DNA from 2 places in the Arthrobacter sp. AG367 genome. Region 1 is predicted to be linked to the other one. Evidence: predicted binding sites of a transcription regulator. Region 1 holds the regulator's gene; the other holds the start of a gene.
What was found. The regulator HrcA, encoded in region 1, represses chaperone genes, less so after heat shock. The targets are predictions, from matches to a motif close to TTNGCACTCGNNNNNNNCGAGTGCNAA.
Positions count from the first base shown of each region.

Region 2: FB478_RS09240 (Hsp20/alpha crystallin family protein) is a predicted target of HrcA. The motif match lies at 5,676-5,702, and genes of this name have one in related genera.

Region 1 covers NZ_VIVE01000001.1:583,708-590,726, reverse strand. The annotation lists gene lepA (translation elongation factor 4) at 1-951, shown strand, start outside; gene hemW (radical SAM family heme chaperone HemW) at 977-2,206, shown strand; gene FB478_RS02685 (DUF4870 domain-containing protein) at 2,230-2,640, opposite strand; gene FB478_RS02680 (DUF3097 domain-containing protein) at 2,760-3,611, opposite strand; gene hrcA (heat-inducible transcriptional repressor HrcA) at 3,784-4,797, shown strand; gene dnaJ (molecular chaperone DnaJ) at 4,885-6,012, shown strand; gene FB478_RS02665 (16S rRNA (uracil(1498)-N(3))-methyltransferase) at 6,015-6,794, shown strand; gene FB478_RS02660 (GerMN domain-containing protein) at 6,781-7,019, opposite strand, start outside.
Region 2 covers NZ_VIVE01000002.1:465,587-472,605, reverse strand. The annotation lists gene FB478_RS09270 (glycoside hydrolase family 15 protein) at 1-716, opposite strand, end outside; gene FB478_RS09265 (DUF72 domain-containing protein) at 760-1,491, shown strand; gene FB478_RS09260 (App1 family protein) at 1,524-2,636, shown strand; gene FB478_RS09255 (glycoside hydrolase family 1 protein) at 2,658-4,205, opposite strand; gene FB478_RS09250 (hypothetical protein) at 4,303-4,680, opposite strand; gene FB478_RS09245 (J domain-containing protein) at 4,722-5,099, opposite strand; gene FB478_RS09240 (Hsp20/alpha crystallin family protein) at 5,164-5,589, opposite strand; gene FB478_RS09235 (MerR family transcriptional regulator) at 5,734-6,051, shown strand; gene FB478_RS09230 (phosphatase PAP2 family protein) at 6,113-6,910, opposite strand; gene FB478_RS09225 (S8 family serine peptidase) at 7,007-7,019, opposite strand, start outside.

The DNA.
Region 1 (7,019 bases):
GCCGATGCCAAGCCCATGGTGTTCTCCGGCCTGTATCCGCTGGACGGCGCCGACTATCCGGTACTCCGCGACGCCCTCGAAAAGCTCATGCTCAACGACGCCGCGCTGGTTTACGAACCGGAAACCTCGGCTGCCCTCGGCTTCGGGTTCCGCGTGGGCTTCCTGGGTCTCCTGCACCTCGAGATCACCCGCGAACGCCTGGAGCGCGAATACAACCTCGACCTCATCTCCACCGCACCGAACGTGGAATACGAGGTGACCCTGGAGGACAAGAAGGTGGTCCGGGTGACCAACCCCAGCGAGTACCCCACCGGGAAGATCGCCGAGGTACGCGAGCCCATGGTCTCCGCCACCATCCTGGCCCCCAACGAATTTGTCGGCGCCATCATGGAACTGTGCCAGTCCCGCCGCGGCGTCATGGGCGGCATGGACTACCTTTCCGAGGACCGGGTGGAAATCCGCTACCGCCTGCCGTTGGCGGAAATCGTCTTCGACTTCTTCGACATCCTGAAATCCAAGACCCGGGGCTACGGCTCGCTGGACTGGAAGGCCGACGGCGAGCAGGCCGCCGACCTGGTGAAGGTGGACATCATGCTCCAGGGCGAACAGGTGGACGCGTTCAGCGCCATCACGCACCGGGACAAGGCGTACGCCTACGGCGTGATGATGACCGGCAAGCTGCGCGAACTGATTCCCCGCCAGCAGTTCGAAGTGCCCATCCAGGCCGCGATCGGTTCCAGGATCATCGCCCGCGAAAGCATCCGCGCCATCCGCAAGGACGTGCTGGCCAAGTGCTACGGCGGTGACATCTCGCGGAAGCGCAAGCTGCTGGAGAAGCAAAAAGAAGGCAAGAAGCGCATGAAGATGGTGGGCACAGTGGAGGTGCCGCAGGAAGCGTTCATCGCCGCCCTGACCACCGACGAATCGAAGGACAAGGCCAAGAAGAAGTGACCACCGCACAGCGGGGGACCCGCTGATGCCCAGCGTTCTTCCCCTCGGCGACCCGGCGCCGTCGGACGGTCTGCTGCCTGCCCAGGCAGCGGACGGTGCGGTGGCCCGGGCTTTCGGGTTGTACGTCCACATCCCGTTCTGCGCTGTGCGCTGCGGCTACTGCGACTTCAACACCTACACCGCCACGGAACTTGGCGGCGGAGCGTCCCAGGACGCATACGCCCAGACCGCCGTGTCCGAGGTGTCGCTGGCGGCTGCTGTGCTGTCACGTTCAGGGCTGCCGGACCGGAAGCTCAGCACCGTCTTCTTTGGCGGCGGCACGCCCACGCTGCTGCCGGCCGATGACCTCGCCCTGATCCTCCGGGCCGCCATCGACCAATGGGGCATTGACGACGGCGCCGAGGTCACCACCGAAGCCAACCCCGATTCCGTCACGCCGGAGTCCCTTGCCGTCCTCAAGGACGCCGGGTTCACCAGGGTGTCCTTTGGGATGCAGTCCGCGGTTCCGCACGTGCTCAAGGTGCTGGACCGGACCCATACGCCCAGCCGGGTGCCGCAGGTGGTGCAGTGGGCGCGCGAGGCAGGACTGGCTGTCAGCCTGGACCTGATTTACGGGACGCCGGGGGAGTCGCTGGCCGACTGGCGGCACTCCCTCGAAACGGCGCTTTCCTACGGGCCGGACCACATCAGCGCCTACGCGCTGATCGTTGAGGAGGGCACCAAGCTGGCCGCGCAGATGCGCCGCGGCGAAGTCCCGGGAATCGACGACGACGACCACGCCGACAAGTACGAGCTCGCCGACCAGCTGATCACCGAAGCCGGACTTGGCTGGTACGAGGTCAGCAACTGGGCGCGGACTCCGGAGCAGGCCTGCCGCCACAACCTCGCATACTGGCGGGGTGACGACTGGTGGGGCATCGGCCCGGGCGCGCACTCACACATGGGCGGGGTCCGCTGGTGGAACGTTAAGCACCCGTCCGCTTACGCGAACCGGCTGTCGCAGGGGCTTTCGCCCGCCGCCGGCAGGGAAACCCTGGACGCGGAAACAAGGAACCTGGAGCGGGTCATGCTGGAGGCCCGCCTCCAGTCGGGACTGGATGTCTCAACGCTGAGTGCCGGGGGACGCCACGAGGTGGCCGGACTGATCGCAGCCGGCCTGGTTGATCCTGCTGCCGCATTCCGCGGACGCCTGGTCCTGACCCTCAAGGGCAGGCTCTTGGCAGACGCAGTAGTCCGCCGCATCCTGCCGGACTAGAGCCGGCCCGCGGGCAGTTGCCCTTACTTGATCCAGCGCAGGTTGTACTGGTAGCGGTGCGGCTGGCCCCGGTTGACGTGGATCCCTGCCGCGACGGAGAAGCACGTGAGCGCCACCCAGATCAGCGTGGCAATGACCGCGAAGATGTTCCCGACGTAGGGGACGAACACCAGGATGTTGGCCAGCACCGCGGCGATGGTGGGCGGCAGGCTGAAGTTCAGCGCTTCCTTGGATTCCTGGGCGGTAAATGGCCCGCGGTCACGGAAGATCAAGTAGATCAGCAGCGAGGGGACGCACCCCAGGATCCCGCCGAAGTGCGCCAGCGTCGCCCACTGGCGGTCTTCGCTGGCCGTAAGCGGCAGGGCGTTGGCGGGGACGCCATGGTACTCGGAACGGCCCTGGCCGTCCCTGTGATCACGTGCGTTTTCTGCCACAGTCTGTTCCTTCGAAGGTGCAAGTGGTGCTGACTACAATTCCGGCGCGGTGCGCAGTGCCTCAGGAAACAAGGAACCGCACTACCAAGAATACTGGTTCCCGGGACGCCGTCCGCCCTTCACGGCACGGTCAGGAAATCGATGACTTCCTCGACCCTGCCCAGCAGCGACGCTTCGAGGTCCGCGTACGTGCGCACGGCGCCCAGCAGCTTCTGCCATCCCAGGCCGACATCTTCCTTGGTGGCGTGGGGCCAGCCGAAGGCTTTCAGGATCCCCGTCTTCCAGTCCTGCCCGCGGGGCACGGCCGGCCATTTGTCGATGCCAAGGACAGCGGGCCGGATCGCCTGCCAGACGTCCACGTAGGGGTGACCGACGATCAGGACGTTGCCTGCGGCGCCCGGGGAGGCCATGACGGCATCCGCGATGCGGGACTCCTTGGAGTCAGGAACCAGGTGGTCCACCAGGACGCCAAGACGGCGGCCAGGCCCCGGCCTGAAGTCCGCGACGGCTGCGGCAAGGTCGTCAATGCCGTGCAGGGGCTCGACGACGATGCCCTCCACCCGGAGGTCGTCTCCCCAGACCTTTTCCACCAGTTCGGCGTCGTGCTTGCCTTCCACCCAGATCCGGCTGGCCTTGGCCACCTGGGCGCGTTGTCCGGCGACCCGAACGGACCCCGAGGCCGTCCTGCCCGCCGCGGGACCGGCAGCGGCCGGCCGGGGGGCGGGTGGCATCAGCCGGATCGGCCGGCCCTCCAGGAGGAAGCCGAACCCAAGGCGGAAGGAACGCGATTTTCCCCTGCGGTCCTCCAGCGCCACCACATGCATGCCGCCGGATTTCTCCACCCGGGTCACGGCACCCACCCAGCCCGACTGCACTTCCTCGAGCACCATGCCGCGCTCCACGGGGACCTCAGGCAGTTCCGTCCGTGCGGGAGCGGATATGCCGCGTGGGCCCCAGTTCCGGTAATCCATGGATTTGATCCGCCTAGCGCTAGTGTTCAACTCCGCAATTTCGCCCGGAGCGGTACCAATGCTAACAACGGGCCGAGGCATAATAGACTGTTAGCACTTAGGCATGTCGAGTGCTAACCCTGGGTTTGCATCGGGAGGGGCATGCGCCCCGAACCATGGATGGAGGTGGAGAGTGAGCGAGCCACGCAAGCTGGAAGTACTGCGGGCCATCGTGGAGGACTACGTCCACTCCCGCGAGCCGGTTGGGTCCAAGGCCCTGGTGGAGCGGCATCATCTTGGTGTTTCCAGCGCCACCATCCGCAATGACATGGCCGCACTGGAGGACGAGGGGCTGATCACCGCCCCGCACACCAGTGCCGGCCGGATTCCCACGGACAAGGGCTACCGGCTCTTTGTGGACCAAATCTCGGCTGTCAAGCCGCTCTCGGCCGCCGAACGCCGCGCCATCCAGTCCCTGCTCGAAGGCGCGGACGACCTCGACGACGTGCTGGAGAGGACCGTCCGGCTGCTGTCGCAGCTGACCAACCAGGTTGCCGTGGTGCAGTATCCGCACCTGAGCAGGGCACTGGTCCGGCACATCGAATTCGTCCTGCTCGCCCCGCGCAAGGTCCTCGTCGTCCTGATCGCCAACAGCGGCAAGGTGGAGCAGCGGGTGATCGACGTCGGGCAGGACCTTGGCGACGACGCACTGGCCGAACTGCGCACCCGGTTCCTCGGTGCACTGGGCGGAACACCGCTGCGCCAACTGGCCCAGGCGCTGCCCGCCGTCGTCGCCGCCACCCCGCACCCGCAGCGGCAGGCGGCACACGCATTGGCGCTCGGACTGGAGGGCCTGGCGCAAAACAGCCGGGAGGACCGGATGGTCATGGCCGGCACCGCCAATCTGGCCAGGTCCAACGTCGACTTCCCCCTCAGCATCGGCCCGGTGCTCGAGGCGCTGGAGGAACAGGTGGTGATGCTGCGGCTGTTGAGCGAAATGGCCCAGGACCACCGCGGCGTCGCTGTCAGCATCGGACGGGAGAACCCGTACGACGGCCTTGCCGAGGCCTCCGTGGTGGCCACTGCCTACGGTCCGGACAGCTCGGCGAAAGTAGGCATCCTCGGGCCCACCCGGATGGATTACCCCACCACCATGGCCGCCGTCAGGGCAGTGGCGCGCTACCTTTCCAGGATTTTGGGGCCCTGACTCTTGGCCGCCGGAGCGCGCTTCGGCCGGAAAGCAAGAGCCGGGCCGCCCAACTGAACGCAGTACAACAAGGAAGAGATACGAACTTTGAGCAGCCACTATGACGTCCTTGGAGTCTCACCCGAAGCGACGGGTGAAGAAATCAAAAAGGCCTACCGCAAGCTGGCCCGCACCCTTCACCCGGACGTAAACCCCGGTGCGGACGCATCGGAACGGTTCAAGGCAGTAACTCACGCCTACGAGGTGCTTTCGGACCCCCAGAAGCGCCGGATCTACGACACCACCGGCAATGAGAACGGCACCGACAACGGTTTCGGCGGCGCAGGCTACGCGGGCCAGGGCTTCGCGTTCCAGGATATTTTCGACACCTTCTTCGGCGCCGGCGGCACGTCCGGTCCGGCTTCCCGTGTCCGCCGCGGCCAGGATGCCCTGATCAGCGTACGGATCGACCTCCGCGACGCCGTGTTCGGCGTGAACAAGAAACTCGAAGTGGACACCGCCGTGGTCTGCCCCACCTGTGACGGATCCTGTTGCCGCCCCGGCACCCATCCGGAACGCTGCGACATCTGCGGCGGCAGCGGACAGGTCCAGCGGGCCGTCCGCTCCATCCTCGGCCAGGTCATGACGGCCGCCCCCTGCGGCACCTGCGAAGGTTTCGGCACCGTCATCAAGGATCCCTGCAACGAGTGCAGCGGCCAGGGCCGTATCCGCAGCCGCCGGTCGCTGACCATCAAGGTCCCTGCCGGTGTGGCCACCGGAACCCGGATCCAGCTCTCCGGCCAGGGCGAGGCCGGCCCCGCGGGCGGTCCGGCCGGCGACCTGTACGTGGAGATCCGCGTCAACAATGACGCCACCTACGTGCGGGAGGGCGACGACCTGCACGCCACCCTGCACATCCCCATGACGGCAGCCGCCCTGGGCACGGATGTCAGCCTGGAAACCTTCGACGGCACGCAGGAGATCGACGTCAAGCCCGGTACCCAGTCGGGGGAGATCATCACCCTGCGCGGCCTCGGCGTCACCCACCTGAGGGGCTACGGCCGCGGCGACCTGAAGGTCCACCTCCAGGTGGACACCCCGGCCAAGCTCGACCCCGCGCAGGAGGACCTCCTGCGCCAACTGGCCAAGCTCCGTGGTGAACAGATCACCGAGGGCAAGCTCGCTGCCAGCGGCGGCATGTTCGCCAAGCTCCGGGACCGGCTCGGTAACCTGTAGCGGTGAGCAACCCCGTCTTCTTCACGCCCCCCGGTTCGCTGGCCGGGATGGCGGCCGGCCAACTCTTTGTCCTCGACGGGGCGGAGGCGCGGCATGCCGTCACCGTCAAACGGCTGTCTCCCGGCGAAGCGGTGGACATCGTCGACGGCGCCGGCACCCGGATGACCGGGAAGGTGGTGTCCGCCGCTCCCTCCGCACTCGAGGTGGAATGCGGGACGCTGACCGTCGAAGACAGGCCGGACGTCCGGCTGGTGCTGGTCCAGGCCCTCGCCAAGGGGGACCGCGACGAGCTGGCCATCGAGACGGCCACGGAACTGGGCATCGACGCCGTCATACCCTGGCAGTCCGAACGGTCAATCGTCCGCTGGAAGGGCGACCGCGCAGCCCGGGCCCATGCCAAATGGGAATCCTCCGTGGCCGCGGCCGCCAAGCAGGCACGGCGCGCCTGGATCCCCGAAGTGCGGTCCGCCGTCGACACTGCCGGGCTTTCCGCTGCCGTGGAAGCTGCCGACCTCGCTGTCATCCTGCATGAGGACGCCGTTCGGCCGCTGCGCACCGTCCTTGAAGCATGGCAAGGGAAAGCAGGCTCCGGACCCCGGGAAATCCTGCTCATCGTCGGTCCGGAGGGCGGCATCAGCCAGCGGGAGGTAACCAAACTCTGCGATAAGGGCGCCGTGACCGCCCTCCTGGGGCACCATGTCCTGCGGTCCTCCACAGCCGGCCCGGCCGCCGTCGTGCTTGCCAGCGACGTCCTTGGCCGGTGGACGGCTACCGGACCTTAAAGGACCTCGTGTCCTCGTTCCGGTCCGGTTCCCCGCCGGAGCCGGCCTGGGCCACCCGCAGCATGTAATCGCCCGGCGGAAGGTTCAGGGCCAGGGTGAAGACGCCGGCCTGCCCCTGTTCGGACGCAGCCGTGGTTTCACCCGCCAGGAACGGTGCTTTGCTGCCGCCGTCCGTAGACTGCAGGATCTGCCAGCGGAGCTTCGCCCCGGGCGATGTGCTGCGGC
Region 2 (7,019 bases), on a different contig from region 1:
GGGCCATACGTCAGCGCCTTGAGCGTTATCAGGGAACGGACCACGGCCTCCCGGTACTTGCCCTTGACGGTGCATTGCGAGGACCAGCCCCGCCAGAATGCAAAGGTGCTGTCAAGGACTACTTCCGCGTCCACGGATACCGGGCGTCCCACATGGCTGGGCGCCCAGGTCAGCACGAAAGGTACCTTTTCGCCTGCGTTCACGGTGAAGTCGCTGACGGTGTGCATGTTCTCGCCATGCAGGGGTGCCGGAGTGACCAGGTAGACGGCATCCGGACCGGCGATCGCGTGCAGCCCGCGCTTGTCCTTGCGCACCCACGGAATGATGTGCCCGTAGTCGAACCTCAGGACCAGTTCGCCGTGCATCCTGACGCTGCCGCTGATGCCTTCCACAATCCGGACGATGTCAGCGACGGAATCACGCGGCGGCATGAAATCGGTGATGCGCACGGTTCCGTCCGGCGTCTCCCACTCCGTATCCAGGATGAGGGTGCCCTCGCGGTAGCTCCGGCGGGTGCATTCGCCCCCTCTTTCCGGAGCCAGCAGCCAGCGCCCCGAGTCCGGCGTGTCCAACAGCGAATTGAAGCAGGCAGGGGAATCGAACCTCGGGAGGCAGAGCCAGTCGATCGAGCCTTCCCTGCTGACCAGGGCTCCGGTTTGAAGGTCGCCAACAACCGCATAATCTTCGATTCGCGCCATGACATTACCCTGCCACACCCGGGCCCGAACGGAAGGGGAAGCCCGGTGTAGCCTGAGGCAAATGGGAATCCACATCGGCACCTCCGGCTGGAGCTACGACCACTGGGAGAACGTCCTGTACCCGCCCGGGCTGCCCGTGCGGGACCGGCTCCAGTGCTACGTCGCCGAATTCAGCACGGTGGAACTGAACGCCAGCTTCTACCGCTGGCCCAGGGATACCACCTTCGCCGGATGGAACAGGCGCCTGCCGACCGGGTTCGCCATGTCCGTCAAAGCTCCCAGGGGACTCACGCACGCGCGGAAACTGTATTCACCGGAAGTCTGGGTGGAGCGGATTGCCCGCTGCTGGCACGAACTGGGGGACAAACGTGCCGTGCTCCTGGTCCAGCTGCCGCCCCAATTGGAGCGCGACGACGCCAGGATGGACTACTTCCTCGCTGCGGTTCCGCCGTGGATCAGGGTTGCCGTGGAGTTCAGGCACCCCAGCTGGGACTGCCCTGAGGTGTTTGCCCTGCTGGAGCGGCACCAGGCCGCCTACTGCATCATGAGCGGCGCCAACCTGCCCTGCATCCTGCGGACCACCGCCCCCTTCGCATATGTCCGGCTGCACGGACCCGACCACCAGCACCTCTACGGCGGCTCCTACTCGGACGCCGACCTCCACTGGTGGGCCGACCGGATCCGTGAGTGGGACGGCGCGGGCATCGATGTCTACGCGTACTTCAACAACGACGGCGGCGGGAACGCCGTGTGGAACGCCCGGACCCTGCGCGCGATCCTCGGCAACGGCTGATGCCCGCTGCCGCCCTGTGGCAGAGTGGTGGCATGGACTCGGCCCCGCAGAACCCCGACCAGGACACGGCACGCCCACCCCGGCGGAACACGAAGGGCCGCACCGCCCTGTCCGGAAGCCAGTTCTTCCGGCTGGCACACCGGTTGTCGGACGCGGTCAACGACGTCCGGATCCAGCTCGCCAAGCGGTGGAAGTTCGTGCCGCAGACCATCGCGTACCAGGGTTATGGCTCCACCACCCGGGTGCGCGTCCTGGGCAGGGTACTGCTGACACAGAAGCCGCCGCCCGGAAGCAAGGCCGAGCACGCGGCCAGGAACGGCAACCAGAACATCCGCGGCTGGCGGGCGTTCACGGGGGTGCCGTTGCAGTTTTCCGACGTCGAAATCACCATCGGTGATGTGGTCACCCACGTCACGGCGGACCGGGGCGGGCTGATCGACACCGAGGTGGACGTGCAGCTGTCCCCCGGCTGGCACACTGCCGTGCTGCGGGCCGAGGGAACCGAGCCGGCGGAGGCACTGATCCAGGTGATCGCTCCGGGCGTGCAGTTCGGCATCGTCTCGGACATCGACGACACCGTCATGGTGACCGCCCTGCCCCGGCCCTTCCTGGCCCTGTGGAACACCTTCGTGCTCAGCGAACGGGCGCGCATGGCCACTCCGGGGATGGCCGTGCTGCTGGACCGGCTGACCATCGAGCACCCTGAAGCCCCGGTCATTTACCTGTCCACCGGCCCCTGGAACGCGGCCCCCACCCTGGCACGGTTCCTGACCCGCAACATGTACCCCAAGGGCGCGCTGCTGCTCACGGACTGGGGACTCACCCAGGACCGCTGGTTCCGCAGCGGCCAGGACCACAAGCACCGCAACCTGGAGCGGCTGGCCCAGGAATTCCCGGACATGCGGTGGCTCCTGATCGGCGACAACGGACAGCATGACGAGGCCATCTACTCCGCCTTTGCCGCCGAAAACCCGGACAAGGTTGCAGCAATCGCCATCCGGCAGCTGTCCGTCAGCGAATCCGTGTTCGCCGGCGGCCACTCCGAGGACGGCGACCACACCACCTCCCGCGTGCCGTGGATCTACTCGCCCGACGGCGCCGGCATCGCCAAGCAGCTGGCCATGCTGGACCTGCTCCGGGGCTGAACGGCTCCCGGCTGCGCAGCCTTACTGCGCGTTGGCACCCAGGGGTGCGCCGTCGTCGGGCAATTCACTGTCCAACAGCTCCGGAACCGCTGCCTGCGCGATGGCCGCCCCGGCCGCGGCAGCCAGGTCGCGTTCCTCGATGAGCTCCTGGAACCAGAAGTAGGACGCCTTGGGTGTGCGGTCGAGCGTTTCGAAGTCCACGTGCAGGAGGCCGAACGGCTGGTTGTAGCCGGCGGACCACTCGAAGTTGTCCAGGAAGGACCACACGTAGTAGCCGCGCAGGTCCACGGATTCGGCCACCCCACCGGGCGCCGTGGCCCGGAGCGCGGTTTCAAGGTGGTCTGAAATGTACTTCAGCCGCCGCTCGTCCGGGATGAACCTGGTGTTGGTGGACTTGTCCCGGACAATGATGTCCTCGAAGCTGGCTCCGCCCTCGGTGATGATCACGGGCGGCAGGTTGGGGTACCGCTCGGCCATCTCCTTCAGGGCCACGGCCATGTACTCCGGCTTGACCGGCCAGCCGTATGCGGTGACGTCCGCTTCCGGCCACGTCTCCACGTGGAAGGGCGTAGCGCCGTTTCCGGCCGCGCTGAGGTCGCTGCCCATGGCCTCGGCCATGCTGGCCGGCACGGCGCCGTTGCCCGGCCCAACGGCCACCTTGGTGGGCATGTAGTAGTTGAGCCCGTAGAAATCGAGGGGCTGGGAAATGATCTCCATGTCCTCTTCGGGATGTTCGAAGGAGCTGAAGAACTTGGCCGCGCGGATGAGGTCCGGGTACTTGCCCGTCAGGACAGGGTCCGCGTAGAGCCGGTTCTGCCCCAGGTCCATAAGTCCCGCGCTGATCTTGTCCAGCGGGTTGATGGAGTTGGGCACCATGGGTGAGTAGACGTTGGTCATGCCGATTTCGCCGGGCACCCGCGCCGCGCGAAGGGCCTGGACGGCGAGCCCGTGGCCCAGCAGCTGGTGGTGGACCGTGGGGAAGGCACCCAGGGCCAGCTCCTTGCCTGGGGAGTGCAGCCCCAGGGAGTAGCCGTTGGCGCTCACCGTTGCCGGCTCGTTGATGGTGACCCACCGGGCCACCCTGTCACCGAAGGCATCGGCCACGAGCGCCGCGTACTCCCCCAGCCGGTAGGCGGTGTCCCGGTTCATCCAGCCGCCGGCCTCATCCAGTTCCAGGGGCGTATCCCAATGGTAGATGGTGGCCATGGGCGAGATTCCGTTGGCCAGGAGCTCGTCCAGGAGCCGGTCATAGAACGCCATGCCTGCGCGGTTGGCCGGGCCGGTGCCGCCCGGCTGGATGCGCGGCCAGGAGAAGGAGAACCGGTAGGAGTCAACGCCGAGCTGCTTCAGGAGGGCCACGTCCTGCGGCATCCGGTGGTAGTGGTCCGTGGCCACCACCGGGCTGTGGTCCTCAACGATGGCACCGGGCCGGGCAGCGAACCTGTCCCAGCCCGCCGGTCCCCGTCCATCCTCGTCCAGCGCCCCTTCGATCTGGAATGCTGCGGTTGCGACGCCAAGCGTGAACCCCGGGGGGATGAGCGCTGCGAGGTCCTTGGCGGTGATGTGCATTGGGGTCCAGCCTTTGGTCACGGTAGTTAGGGTACGTCCCAGAATGTCACAGCGGAGGTCGGCTGACGAGCAGCAACTCCGCTCCCTGCGCCGGCAACTACTGGGTGCCGAACAGGAACTCCTTGGCGTGCGCCACTGCCTTGCGGAAGGCATCATTCCGGAGCGTCACCAGGTGTTCCGTGTCGTCGTCGGACGGCTCCAGGTAGCCGGTGTACCCGGGCCGCAGGACCCAGATGTCCCCGCCCGGCGGGAGGTAGAACACGCCGAAGGAACGCTGCTGCCTCTCATCGGCGGTCCATACCGGAACCACCGCCAGCGCGGCACCCGTGGTGGGGTTGATCCACTGTGCCCGCGGCAGAGGCTGTTCGTGCGCCTCCGGGTCCAGGAAGGGCGCGGTTCCCTCGCCCCACCGCTGCTCAAAGCGTTCGAAGAATGCAGGAATGAGGTGTGAATCGTAGCGCCGCCAGTCGCCCATGCAGTTTTCCGCCTCCTTGGATCAATGGCCCAGGGCCTGGATCAGGACCAGGGCCCGCTTTCCCACCGCACCGGGGTGACGCGGATGGGAGGTCCGGACTGCCCGCCACGGCTGCGGACTTTCCGGACCGGAATGATGGTGGGCGCAGCTGCCGCCAGCTTCCTGTCGTAGTCGGCGCGGCGCCCGGGGTCACGCAGCACGTTAAACGCCTGCATGATCCGGAGAAGTTCCTCCCCCTGTGCAGTGTTGCCCTTCTCCGCCGTCGTATCCCCCATGGTCTCCATGCCTTCGTAAGCCCGCCCGCCGTCCATATCCGGATGGTGGGTGCGCATGAGGGCGCGGTAGGCATGCGAGATTTCCTGGCGGCCGGCGTCCCGGCCTACGCCCAGGATGGCGTAGTAGTCGGGGAGATCAGTCATCCTGCCTCCTGTTTCGCCGGCGCCCCGCCCGGAGGGTCAGGGGCGCCGGCACGAAAGCATGGTCCTAGCTGCCGATCTGGTGCTTCTCGCCCTGCTGGGTCTGGATCTCGATCTTGCGCGGCTTGGCCTGCTCGGCAACCGGAATCCGCAGGGTCAGGACACCCTGGTCATAGCTGGCCTTGATGTGCCCAGTGTCCAGGGTGTCACCCAGGATCAACTGGCGGCTGAACACGCCCCGGGGACGCTCAGAGGCCACGAGCTCCACGTTGGGCTGCGTGGGGTCCTTGCGCTCCGCCCGGACGGTCAGGACGTTCCGCTCAACGTTCAGGTCCAGGGAATCCACGTTCACACCGGGAAGGTCGAACGCCACCACGAATTCCCCGTCTTCCTGCCACGCGTCCATGGGCATGGCTGCCGGGCGGGCGGAGGTTCCAAAGACCTGCTGCGTGAGCCGGTCCAGCTCACGGAACGGGTCCGTACGCATCAACATCATTTCCCACTCCTTTAGCTTCCAGGTGCTGGATCTGCAGCTACCCACCACCTCCTTTAATCTATGGTGGTGGATATAGATTTTTTATAGCACTCGTGCAAAACTGAAGCAAGGTACCAGCGGAAGCGATTTTTGGGAGAAAGAATGGCGGATCCTGAAGCAGGTCGGGCTGGCCGCTCCCCCGGTTCACGGGCCCTGTACGCCATCTCGGTGGCGGCGGAGCTCACGGGAACCGGACAGCAGAACATCAGGCTGTACGAAACCAAGGGACTGTTGACGCCCTCGCGGACGGCGGGCGGCACGCGGCAGTACAGCGACGACGATATTGCCGTACTGCTGCGGATCGGCGAACTCCTGCAGGAGGGGTTGAACCTGGCGGGCGTTGCGAAGGTACTGGAGCTGGAGGCAGCCAACGTGAAGCTGCACCGGGCACTCAAGCGGGCAAAATCGCGGCCGCAATAAGAGGGGGCCGGGAAGTGCCCAGGAAGCGGGATCCGGTTCCCGGACTGCTCCCGGTAAGTTCCTACTCTCCGGTGGATTCGGCCCTTGACAGCTCTCCGGTGATCGGTTCCCCCGGAATCCTGGCCGTCCGCCACGTGTCAAGCGCGATGACCCCGGAGAGGATGAGCAGCGAGAGCGCGAACGACGCCAACGCATCCGTGGGCCAGTGGTAGCCAAGGTACAACCGGCTGGCGATAGCGAGGATGATGCCGATCCCGGCCCCGAGGAAGCCGAACACCGCGGCACGCGGGTTCCGGCGCCGGGAGAAAATCAGGTAGGCGCCCACCAGCAGGAAGTCGCAGGCCCCCAGGACGTGCCCGGACGGGAACGAGAAGGTCTGGTCCGCGCCGAACAGCATCTGGTCCACGGGGGGCCGGGAGCGCTGGACGATGTGGAGGATGATCTGCGAGATGATCACTCCGGTCAGCATCGCGGAGGCGAGCAGGATGGGGCGCCAGGCGTGCTTGGCTGCGAATCCCCAGACAAGGATCACCACCAGCACGATGATGGGCAGCGCGATGGGGCCGAAGATCACCGCCAGGAAGATCATGATGGCAGTGACGGCCGCTGAACGGGTGGTCAGCAGCCAGTCATGCACGGGAGTGTCGGCAACGGAAAGGCCGTCGGCCTGCACCACGCTGACCAGGGTGGCAATGAAGAGTGCCAGCCCCACGACGGCCAGGATGATCGACGCGCGGTACAGGCCCCGCCGGTCGGCAGGGTCCACGTAGCGTTCCTCCACCACGAACTTCTCGTGGAAGGCGTGCCACCTTCCCGCTTTCCGTTCAGAGACTGCGGAACCTGCTGATTTCTGTGCCAATGTGCTGCCCGTCCCTACGCCGCGGAAGATGCGTGCCGTGATGAATGCCTAGGGTGAAGATTATCCCGGCCACGGCCCATTCACTCCATCAGGCGGCTAGAAAGAGCCG